4 regions of the Acerihabitans sp. TG2 genome follow, and region 1 is predicted to be linked to each of the others. Evidence: predicted binding sites of a transcription regulator. Region 1 holds the regulator's gene; each other region holds the start of a gene.
What was found. The regulator Fur, encoded in region 1, represses iron uptake genes when iron is present. The targets are predictions, from matches to a motif close to ATAATAATGAGAACNACTATCAA.
Positions count from the first base shown of each region.

Region 1 (2,987 bases):
CACTGGACAAGCTTGAGTTTATTATTGTCGTATCAGGTCGGGGTGGGGTAACATGGCGCGCTGTACCGTCATAGTTTGTGTTGCAGGTGCGTTGATTTTGCCATCCCCCAGCCGCTCAGTACGCATTGGGGATGTTTGAGGTTACCGCATTCTTGCTACTCGAATTATTTAGGGTATTTATTTTTCCAGGCCTGAAGTCGGGGAAAATAACGTAACGGGTGATCGTTCCCCAACGGTGAAACCAGCAGCAGGTTTGCCGTCGCGGCCATTGCCCGCCCGCTTTTTGATGCACAATCCCTTCATGACCTATGGCAAAAGAACAAACGGACCGCACCACCCTGGATTTGTTTATTGATGAGCGACGTCCGGGCCGCCCGAAGACCAACCCACTGTCCCGCGATGAACAGTTGCGCATCAACAAGCGTAACCAGCTGCGACGAGATAAAGTACGTGGCCTGCGCCGGGTCGAACTAAAAATCAACGCCCAGGCGGTGGATGCGTTAAATGAGTTGGCCTGTCGGCAAAATCTGTCGCGCAGTGAACTGATTGAATTGATTTTACTGGCCGAGCTGGAGCGGCAACAGGCAGCGGCCGAGCGGGAAGAGTAACCGACTACCGCCCGGCGGCGACGCGCTTTGTCGGTACTGCGCGCCTAAAGAGACGGATTTTGCAACAAAACCCTGGCAGAACGAGTTCCTCCTGTTGATATGGTCTGCTATCATTGCCCGGGAACCTAAATGATCCTATTACAGAACATATCCTTAATATTTAAGAGGTTTTCAAATTCATGGCAACTGTAGGCATTTTTTTTGGCAGTGACACCGGCAATACCGAAAATATTGCCAAAATGATCCAGAAGCAACTTGGGCCTGACGTTGCTGAAGTTCATGACATTGCCAAAAGCAGTAAGGAAGATCTGGCAAGGTTCGATACGCTGTTGTTGGGCATCCCTACCTGGTATTACGGTGAAGCACAGTGTGACTGGGATGATTTTTTCCCTACACTTGAGGAAATTGACTTCTCCGGTAAAACCGTCGCCCTGTTCGGATGTGGTGACCAGGAAGACTATGCAGAGTATTTTTGTGATGCCATGGGCACTATCCGCGACATTATCGAACCGAACGGTGCCACTATCATCGGTCACTGGCCGACTGCAGGTTATCATTTCGAAGCCTCAAAGGGGCTGGCGGACGACACTCATTTTATCGGACTGGCCATTGATGAAGATCGCCAGCCTGAACTGACCAACGAACGTGTTGATGGCTGGGTTAAACATATTAGCCAGGAATTGAAACTCGGTTAATTGATCATCCGGCACTGACAAAATACGTCGGCCGTCATCCATTGTGGCGGCCAGTCTTACTTGTCGATAGGTTCTCCCTGTCGAATGAATAGATACAAATTTTTAGCTTTCGCTCACAAAGCGGTACAATAGTGCAGCAGTTTCGCCTTTTTCATTAAAATGTTGCAAAATGTGCCCCACAAAACGGGCTATAGTGGTTAACAAGGCGTAGTTTTCATTTTGGACAGGCAGTCTTATAATGAGGTGACGTCATATTTTTCGGGCCGACCGATGTTATAGGCTATGTTAGCCTACAATCAGATTCTCAAAGTAACAGGACTATACCCGCATGACTGACAATAATATTGCATTGAAGAAGGCCGGCCTGAAAGTCACCCTTCCCAGACTGAAGATTCTGGAAGTGTTGCAAGCTCCGGAATGCCATCACGTCAGTGCGGAGGATCTCTACAAAAAACTCATTGATATGGGTGAAGAAATTGGCTTGGCTACGGTGTATCGTGTACTGAATCAGTTTGATGACGCCGGTATCGTCACCCGCCATAACTTTGAAGGCGGTAAATCCGTTTTTGAATTAACCCAGCAATATCATCATGATCATTTGATCTGTCTGGACTGTGGCAAAGTGATCGAATTCCGTGATGAATTCATTGAGGCGCGCCAGCGTGATATCGCCAAAAAACACAATATCAAACTGACTAACCACAGTTTATATCTTTACGGACATTGTGAAGACGGCAACTGCCGTGAAGACGAAACTCTGCACGATCATAAAGATGTGCTAAATAGCACCCAAGAGTAACAGGTCTTCAAACGTAACCCTGTTTGCTTAACTTGTTTGCTTAACTTGTTTACTTAAAAGGCTACGCCAATCATCCCAACGTCCGCCAGGCAACCAGCAACCAGGCGGCGTTTTGTTAGTTGTTACCCTCTTCTTCGCGTTCGATTTGACTTATAAGATCAATCCGTCGCTGGTGCCGCTTCCCTTCAAATCCTGCCGTCAACCCGCTATCCACGATCATTTTTGCTAACCCACAGCCCACCACCCGCGCGCCAAATGCCAGAATATGGGTATCGTTATGCTGGCGCGACAACCGGGCCGAGTAAGGTTCGCGGCATACTACCGCCCGGATACCGCGTAACTTATTGGCTGTAATGGATATACCGATCCCAGTGCCACAGATCAAAATACCCAAAGGCGCTACGCGCCATGACCAGCGCACATAAAAAACGCTGCCTCGGCAGCGTTGGTATTAGCACGAAGGTAACCAGCCATCAGGCGCCGGTTTTCGTCCAGGTATCTCGCAGGCCGACGGTGCGGTTGAACACCGGCGTCTGCTTGGTGAAATAACGACTATCAGCACAGAAATAGCCTTCACGCTCAAACTGGTACGGCTGGCCTATTTCTGCGTTTAAGACGCTGGCTTCCACAAAACCTTGCTTAATCACCAGCGATTGCGGATTCAGCGTCGAAAGAAAATCCTCCGCCGCAGCAGGATTGGCATCGCTAAACAGCCGATCGTATAACCGAAACTCAGCTGCAACCCCATGCGTGACCGATACCCAATGGATCACACCCTTGACCTTGCGGCCATCCGCCGGATCTTTGCTTAGGGTCTCAGGATCATAACTGCAATAAAGGGTGGTGATTTCACCTTGGGCATCTTTCTCCACCCGATCCGCTTTG
Region 1 is NZ_JAYGJO010000021.1:64,216-67,202, reverse strand. Features, by position in the region: gene ybfE (LexA regulated protein) at 309-608, shown strand; gene fldA (flavodoxin FldA) at 788-1,303, shown strand; gene fur (ferric iron uptake transcriptional regulator) at 1,632-2,102, shown strand; partial or broken gene SJI19_RS17335 (RpiB/LacA/LacB family sugar-phosphate isomerase) at 2,218-2,493, opposite strand; gene glnS (glutamine--tRNA ligase) at 2,576-2,987, opposite strand, start outside.

Region 2 (2,987 bases), on a different contig from region 1:
AGGCATAACCGGCGTGCAGTTTCAGTCTGTCGACTGCTGCCGGGCTCCAGAAACCTTCCAACTCCACGCCCTGATGACGGGTGCGACCAATGTTCAGGTAGCTGTCAGAGGTGCTGTCATAGGAGATTTGATCTTTATAATCGATACGATACAGACCGGCATGCAGACTGAGGTTGTCCATTGGCGTATAGCGCACGCCACTTTCATAGTTCCACGCCAGTTCTGAGCTGACATCCCCGCCCTTCACAATCTGCGTCACTTGCGCAGGACGCAAGCTCTTCTGCATGTCGGCATACAGGAACCACTCTCGTGCCAACTGATAGCCAACGGTCAGCCCCGGCAGCCACTGTGTATCCGGCGAAGAAGCACGCTGACCACTCGTTTTATCGACATATTTTTCACTGACGTTCTCGTAGCGCATGCCCGGCGTAATGGTCAGGGTATCGCCGAACAATTTCACGGCGTTGCTGATATAACCCGCCCAGGCTTTATCATCAAAGCTCCAGTCGCGCGTCACCGTCGTTACACCCGTCGCCAGCGTCTGCTGACGCACCTGATAGTCCACTTTTTCGCTGACAAAACGACCACCGATGATCCATCGTTGGTTCACGTTGTCACCATCGACATCCAGGCTAATGCGCGGCTCAGTACCCCATACTTTGAAGTTACGTGGCGAATTTTGCACGATATCGGCAGGCAGCGCCGGGTTGAAGTTCTGCCCCGAACTTTTACTCATGCCCACATGGAAATCACGGTCTGAGTCATGACCAAAGAACATCCAGTTAAATTCCGCCGAATCGATGAAACCGAGCGATCCCAACAGCTGGTTGTATACCGCGCTGTATCGCTTCGTGTGGCCGTCATAATCATCGTACGGACGAGTGCTTTGATTGCGATCGCTCAGATAATCCGCAGTGGAGAGCGCACCGGCCAGATCGGCATGCGCGTCATAGTACTGATAAGAAAGATTTAACGTGGTGTCTTCATTGATATTCCACAGGCCGCGCACGCGGAAGTTCTGTACTTTACTGTCACTGTGCTCGCGGAACGAACTGCCTTTCACATGGTTGGCTTCCACCTGCAGCCCGAAATCATCATTCAGCATGCCGCCGGTCCGCAGATAGGTATCCCACAGATTTCGCCCTTTGCCATAGAAGGTAGCGCGCTCACCGATTTCATTTTCCCATTTCACAGGGATAGGCTTACTGATCAGGTTGATCACGCCGCCGACGTTATTCGGGCCATACTGCACCGCCGCCCCACCGCGCACTACGTCAATGCGGTCGATGGTAGAAAACGTAACCGGGAACAACGACATCCCTTCCTGACCGTATGGCGCTAACGCCAGCGGAATACCATCCTCAAGGATCTGTGCGCGACCGCTACGACTGTCATAAAGGCCGCGAACCGCGATCTGCGGCAACACGCCAGTACCTGTTTCGTCCTGAATCTTCACACCGGGAACGCGTTGTAACGCGTCATCCAACGTGCGGTTTGCGCTTTTCTGCAGTTGGTCATTGCTTATCACGGTCCGGCTACCGACCCAGGTTTTCACCTCTTCGGCACTCGAATCCCCCAGTACGTTACCGGATACCACTATCGTTTGATCTGCTGCGTAAGCGAATTTTCCTGCCAGAATCACGGCGAGCGCCGAGGCTATCTTGTTATATTTCATCTTCAATCCTGAATGATAGTGTATGTAATTGGTAATGATTTTGAGAAACATTACTATTATCAAACAGGAGTTAACATATATTTACAAACAGTAAAGTCATGTCAAGATTTTTTTTTGAACATTATTCTTCGATTAGCCAATATGCTTTGTTATAGCATCAGGATTGAAACCGAGGTTTTCCGCAGCCTGTAACGCCTTTGAGGGGAAATGTTCGGTCTTTCAAAAACAAATTCAAATTATTTGAATATCAAATCGAATTTTTTTGAATCAATTCGCGGTGGTGGTAACCGGCAGGCAGTTCAGGATAATGAATCAGATTGTGAAAGCGAACCCGCTCGGAAGTTCTATTTCAATAAGCATGCGGACAATCAGCGGCAAAGCGGATGGCGTCACCGCTGGGCAACCGGTGCAACACGCCGTCGATATCCAGTTCCAACTCTCCAGACACCACGATCACATGCTCAATAACCCCGCGTTCATGGGGCGACGATGCGCTGAAACCACAGCACAAAGCGGACTGCTAGGTATTTCCTCGGGTACAAGTTCCATTACGGGGATGGGATCAACACTGCCCTTGTAAATATGACCATAGTAACGATCACCACATGCCGAGGATCGCTCAAACCAGTTTTATATAACCAACTTCGATTGGTGGTCATTCTGGTGGTCTTGACAGAAAGTGAATTCAGGTTTAGCTCACTTATTAGCCAGTTACTGACAAAGGCGATCCCAGGCAGAAGAGCCAATTTTTTGTTTTCATGCCGTTTTGCGAATCCTTATGTGATTCAGATTGAATAAGATAGCGTGAAAAATCTTCCCTCTGCATAGGGAAAAATTAGTGGTCAGATTTGGGGTCAGGTTGGTTTGATTATGAAGTAACCCCCATATGTCTCTTAACGACACAAAAATCCGCAGCCTGAGTAAGATGGCTCAGGGTAATGCGGAAATGGGGTTGCCCTGATTTTACTACAATAAAAGACTATACAAAATTGCTTAACTCAAGATCCATGTCTGCGTCTTAACCCAAAAGGTTATATGGACACCAACCTAATTTTAGCGAAAGGGTAGTGTGTGATCGGTGTCTGATTTTTCCCCACCATGGAACATCCCTCACTGAAACAGTGCAGCGCACTTTTCATCCCATCGAATTTCAGTCGTAAAATTCCTGATCCCCGTAACACTTTCAGGCTGCGTTTAGTTGAAAGTCTTATAGCATCTTATTGAAATTAAATAAATTTTATTATTTTTGTTGATATAAGAACCAGGTTGGCATCTTTTATGCTTTAACAAAATCATAATGTCATTATGAAAA
Region 2 is NZ_JAYGJO010000011.1:1,945-4,931, forward strand. Features, by position in the region: gene SJI19_RS11520 (TonB-dependent siderophore receptor) at 1-1,675, opposite strand, end outside; partial or broken gene SJI19_RS11525 (cupin domain-containing protein) at 2,025-2,171, opposite strand.
Region 2: SJI19_RS11520 (TonB-dependent siderophore receptor) is a predicted target of Fur. The motif match lies at 1,710-1,732, and genes of this name have one in related genera.

Region 3 (2,987 bases), on a different contig from region 1:
GAAAGTCATCTGGTGGAAGGCGGGCAAAGTTTAGAAAGCGGTGAACCCTTGGTATACGGTAAAAGTATCACTGATGCTTGCATCGGTTGGGAAGATACTGAAGTGATGCTCGAGCAATTGGCTCAGGCAGTGCGCACCAGACGGGAAAGTCACCGACAGGCGGCCAAAACGGTCTAAGACAAACGGATAAGATATGCCCCTTCACACGGCATTCTGGACACGCAGGAACATGGTGGCAAGCAGGGACGTTAGAGGGTTAAACGATTACCCCGCACGATCCGGTCATTGACCGGCGGCGGGGTGAAAACCGCGCAGTGAATAGAGCGGTTACTTGGCCTTGCCCTGGTTCGCTACGGCGGCGGCTTTAGCGGCCACCTCTGCAGCGTTACCCAAATAGTAATGCTTGATAGGCTTCATATTTTCATCGAACTCATATACCAAAGGTACACCGGTAGGGATGTTCAGTTCGAGAATTTCCTCTTCACTCATATTGTCGAGGAATTTTACCAGCGCGCGGATAGAGTTACCGTGAGCGGCAATAATCACACGCTCGCCTTTTTTCATCCGTGGCAGAATGGTGTCGTTCCAATAAGGCGTTACGCGCTCAATAGTCAGCGCCAGGCTTTCAGTGGTCGGCAGTTCTTCAGCGGTCAGTGTTGCATACCGAGGGTCATGGCCGGGAAAGCGCTCGTCTTCTCGGGTCAGTTCGGGTGGAGTAACGGCAAAACCGCGACGCCATTGTTTAACCTGTTCATCACCGTATTTTTCTGCGGTTTCAGATTTGTTCAGGCCTTGCAGCGCCCCGTAATGACGCTCATTCAGGCGCCAGGATTTTTCTACCGGCAGCCAAGCCTGATCTAATTCGTCCAGTACGTTCCATAAGGTATGAATCGCGCGTTTCAGTACGGAAGTGTAAGCGAAATCAAAGACAAACCCTTCTTCTTTCAGCTGCTTTCCCGCTTGTTTCGCTTCGGTACGGCCTTTGTCGGACAGATCAACGTCCGTCCAGCCGGTGAAACGATTTTCATTGTTCCACTGGCTTTCACCGTGTCGTACCAGAACCAGTTTCGTTACAGCCATTGATTGACTCCTTAAAGTCTAAGATTTTTATAAGAACTCTTATCATTATATTGCCTGCCCGGGCAGGGCAGCAACCGCTAAGGTCAAACAGAGTGAAATAAATGACCAGAGCCCACCAAACGGGGCAGACTTAAGGGGCAATACCCCGCATCGTGAACGATAACGGGGTTAACCGGAAGGTTAAAGTGCAATGAGCTGATAGCGGGTTACGGATTGATAAGCCGTCCCAGGCTTCAACCAACAATCTGGCTGCGGCCACTCCGGATGGTTCGGACTGTCCGGCAAAAACTCGCTTTCCAGCGCCACACCACTGTAGTTGAGATATTCTCCTCCCTGGCGTGCGGGCGTGCCGGCCAGAAAATTGCCGGTATAAAGCTGCAGTGCGGGGGCGGAGGTGAATACCTTAAGCAACACCTTACCGTCCGCCGACCAGAGCTGTGCTGCCGGGTTTTCGCCATCTCGACAGGTCGGGTAGAGCAGGAACCCATGATCATAACCTTTCATGCGCTGCTGATCGCGATCGCGCAGAAAATCCTGGGCAATGGTTTTAGGTTGACGGAAATCCATACCGGTATGTTCTACATCGGCTAGCGGCGCGCTGGGGATGCCTTCACTGTCCACGGGCAGATACTGTGCGGCATAAATTTGCAGCCGCTGCTGGCGCACATCGCTATTCGCGCCATCGAGATGAAAATACGCGTGGTTGGTTAGGCCAACCGGACAGGGTTTATCCACCGTTGCGTGGTATTCGATCACCACCTGGTTATCTTCGGTAAGCGTGTAACGGACCTCAGCCACAAGGTTGCCCGGGTATCCTTGATCGCCTTCGGATGAGCGCAAACGGAACAGCACTGACAGGGTGCTGTGTTCAACAAACTCCCAACGGCAGGTATTGAAACCGCCCGCCCCGCCATGGAGTTGGTGGGCACCTTGGTTAGCAGCAAGTTGCCAGGTCTGTCCATTGTGGGACAGGCTGGCGTTGGCAATGCGATTAGCGTAACGGCCGACAGTGGCGCCCAAATAGGCCACCTGGTTAATATATTCGGCCGGGGTAGGGCAACCTAGCAAGACTTCGCGTTTTTCGCCCGATGTCAGGGGAAGCTGGCAGGATAGCCAGGTGGCGCCCCAATCCATCAGCGTAACTTGCATACCCTCATTGGTGCCTAAGGTGACACAGTGAAAGGGGTTGCCGTCAGGAGCAATCCCGGACTCATACGTTTTTAGCATATCGCGGTTCCTTCAGATGCATGACAGACATAAAAGGTCTCTTTGATACCGGTTGCCTGTTGGTACTGGCTGTCTACCGCAGCACGAACCGTTTCCACCAGATTGGTTGGCATTAATGCCACTACGCAGCCACCAAAACCGCCACCGGTCATTCGCACGCCACCCTTATCGCCGATAACCCGTTTAACAATGTCCACCAGGGTATCAATGGGGGGAACGGTAATCTCGAAATCATCACGCATTGAGGCATGAGACTCGGCCATTAGCCTGCCCATCAGCGTTAAATCCCCAGCTGCAAGTGCATCTGCCGCCGCCAAGGTACGGGCATTTTCCGTCAGCACATGGCGCACCCGTTTGGCGACGGCCGGGTCAAGTTCGCCCTCTACGGCTTGGAACTGACCAAGCTCCACGTCTCGAAGTTTTTCGGCGGTAAAAAAACGTGCGCCGGTTTCGCACTGTTCGCGCCGTGAGTTGTACTCACTGTCCACGAGGCCGCGTTTCACATTGGAATTGATAATCACCACCGCCACGTTATCCGGCATGGGCACTGCGCGGGTGCCCAGCGTGCGACAATCGATTAATAAGGCATGATTATCCTTGCCCAGTGCTGAGATCAATTGATCCATAATTCCGCAATTACAGCCGACAAACTGGTTTTCGGCTTCCTGACCGTTCAGCGC
Region 3 is NZ_JAYGJO010000007.1:4,779-7,765, forward strand. Features, by position in the region: gene aroG (3-deoxy-7-phosphoheptulonate synthase AroG) at 1-177, shown strand, start outside; gene gpmA (2,3-diphosphoglycerate-dependent phosphoglycerate mutase) at 328-1,080, opposite strand; gene galM (galactose-1-epimerase) at 1,261-2,307, opposite strand; gene galK (galactokinase) at 2,301-2,987, opposite strand, start outside.
Region 3: gpmA (2,3-diphosphoglycerate-dependent phosphoglycerate mutase) is a predicted target of Fur. The motif match lies at 1,104-1,126, and genes of this name have one in related genera.

Region 4 (2,987 bases), on a different contig from region 1:
CTGCATCTTACGAGATAAGCGCAGACGCCTGAAAACCGAATAGATCCGGAGATCGCCGATATTTTCAATCGTCGGATTACCCTCAGCGTTCGTCATCAGCCAGTCCTGGCAAGAGTGATCCACAATGACTTGATGTCCCTGAATGACTAATCCCACTGTTAAACACCTAAATGTAAACGGTCCGGCAGTATAACAGTATGAGGAAGTCCTAATGAACTCATAAAAAGTCCGTTATGCCGCTTTTCCCTTCAGTTATAGTTCCATTTTTGAGCTTTAAAAACACTAATGGGGTGATGGGGACACTCGATGAAACGTATTTCACTGGAGCGTAAAACCGTTGCACCTGCAAAATCAGGCGCTGGGATTGACCTCCTGAAATCCTTCACTGACGACACATGGCGCGGTCTGCGCTTTTTTGTTTACTCACTGGAGGCTGCCTATAGCGACTATCCCCACTCAAACTCATGCGTTACTGCCCATTCCTTTCCATTCCTTTCGATTCAACCACCGATTTCACCGTTCTGGCAGGCCATTGTGAAAACCTGGCTGGCGCGGTTGTTGTTGCAACGGACATTATCGCTGGAGATGGAGCCCATTCTTGCCGGATTAGTGTTCGACGTGGTGGTGTATTTCGCCGAGAAACTACGGGCGCCGCACTGGGTACGTACTGCTGAGGGGGTAAAATGTATAGAGGAAGTCGATGGGGTTCAAGAATCCTGAATACCTTAAAAGCCAAGAAACCAGCCCTCGGGCTGGTTTCTCAAAGATTGGCGTAAAGACTCTCAGGTTCACATGTAAACATTCAATAATCTGCCGCTACCCCTTGTTTTAGCAGGGTTGTTTCATTGAACAATTGAATCTACAGGGACTTTATTCACTTTAAATGTAACAATAAGTATGAGAATATTAATGATACTAATTATCATTTCTATTGGGGTTATTGATGAATTTCCGTCCTGTATGCGCAAGGGTTATACCCTCGGTTAAACCTGTAATTCTCCTGATGACATCTGCTATCGTGGTAAGTGCACTTGCGCATGCTGAAACCGCAGATGAGATCATCACGGTGACAGCTGTCGCCCCGGAAGACAGCACAGACTACCTTCAGGGGTATGTCGCGACCAAAAACCTTAGCGCGACAAAAACCGATACACCGATCATCCGTACGCCGCAGTCCGTTTCAGTCGTGACGGCAGATGAAATGAAAGCTCGGCAGACCGACACCTTTGCCGATGCGTTTAAATATACGCCCGGTTTTATAGCACAACCAAACGGGTTTAGCCGCCTAGCCGATGACTATACTATCCGTGGTTTTAACGTTGGCTCCGGCACGGGCGGCATATTAAAAGACGGCATGAAAATGCAGGCCAGCGTCTATGATGGTGGTCTCGATCCTTATGCATTTGAGCGTCTGGAAATGATAAAAGGCGCTGCCTCGGTGTTATATGGGCAGTTGTCACCCGGTGGCTTAATTAATGCGGTAACCAAACGACCCACCTCTATGCCATGGCATGAACTTAATCTGGAATACGGTAGTTTTGACCGTAAACAGATCTCTGGCGATTTTTCAGGCCCAATCGATGACGAGGGAAAATATTCTTATCGCTTAACCGGTCTACTGCGCGACAGTGATACTCAGACGGACTATATCAACGATGATAAGCAGTATCTGGCACCGGCATTTACCTGGCGACCCAATGATGACACCAGTCTGACGTTGCTGGCGAGTTATCAAAAAATCAAAACCAAATTTGCCACTCCTCTGGATTACAACATGACGACCTATAGCAAAACGCCCGGGACAAAAATTCAGCGAGACCAATTTGTCGGGGAACCGGACTTTGATCAATTTAACACTGAGATGAAGAGCGTTAGTTATCTGTTCACTCACCAGTTTTCAGATACGATGAAAATGAGTCACGCATTACGTTATATGGACGCAGAGGGCGATTTTGATTATATGAACGCCTATGCCATTCGCGGTAACACGCTGACACGTTACTACAGTAAGCGCCACGAGCACTCAACGGGCCTGACCACTGACAGCAATCTGACGTGGACGTTGGGCTCGGGTAACTGGGAACATCAGGTCATGGTGGGGACTGATTATTATCATAAGACCTATGACTCTGCACGTTATATCGGGTTGGGTTCGTCTCTCGATCTGACACAGATTCAGTACGGGAATATTCCTGTGGTTAGCGCTTCTGACAGCGGATCGCGGCTGACCAGCGATCAATTAGGGGTTTACCTACAAGATCAAATCACCTGGGACAATAAGTGGGTGCTGTTGCTCAGTGGTCGTAATGACTGGTCGCAAAGCAGAACAACTCAACATGCCAATCAGATAAAAACGATCCAGAGCGACCATAAACCGACGGGACGTATTGGCGCAGTGTATCTGGCAGACCATGGCTTGGCGCCATTTGTCAGCTATAGCCAGTCATTTAACCCCTCATCAGGGATTGACCGGGAAGGCAACAGTTTCAAACCGACAGAAGGTGAACAATACGAAGCGGGCATTCGTTTTCAGCCGCCGCAAAGCAAAACGATGTTAAGCGTGGCTGTTTACCAGCTCACACAAACTAACGCGCTTACCACGGATCCTGTTGACAGCAGCTATAACGTGCAGACTGGAGAGGTGCGTTCCCGTGGCCTGGAGTTTGAAGTAAAAAGTGAAGTGACCTCGAATCTTAATGTCATTACCTCGTACGCTTATACCGATGCCCGTGTGACGAAAGATAATGACCCGGTGAAACAGGGCAGTCGAGTCGAAGGTGTGCCTTATCACACGGCGAGTATCTGGAGTGATTACCGACTGACAAGCATAGGGCTGCCGAAGGTGACGTTGGGGGCGGGGGCTCGTTATATGGGGACAACAAAAACCTCGCCTTCAATAAGTAATGATAAGATCCCGGCTTACACGCTTTTTGATACCAAGGTCAGTTACCAGCCGGTCACTAACTTGACCGTTTCCCTCAAAGTCC
Region 4 is NZ_JAYGJO010000005.1:227,420-230,406, forward strand. Features, by position in the region: gene SJI19_RS06795 (phosphoribosyltransferase) at 1-96, opposite strand, end outside; gene SJI19_RS06800 (hypothetical protein) at 307-720, shown strand; gene SJI19_RS06805 (TonB-dependent siderophore receptor) at 1,004-2,987, shown strand, end outside.
Region 4: SJI19_RS06805 (TonB-dependent siderophore receptor) is a predicted target of Fur. The motif match lies at 904-926, and genes of this name have one in related genera.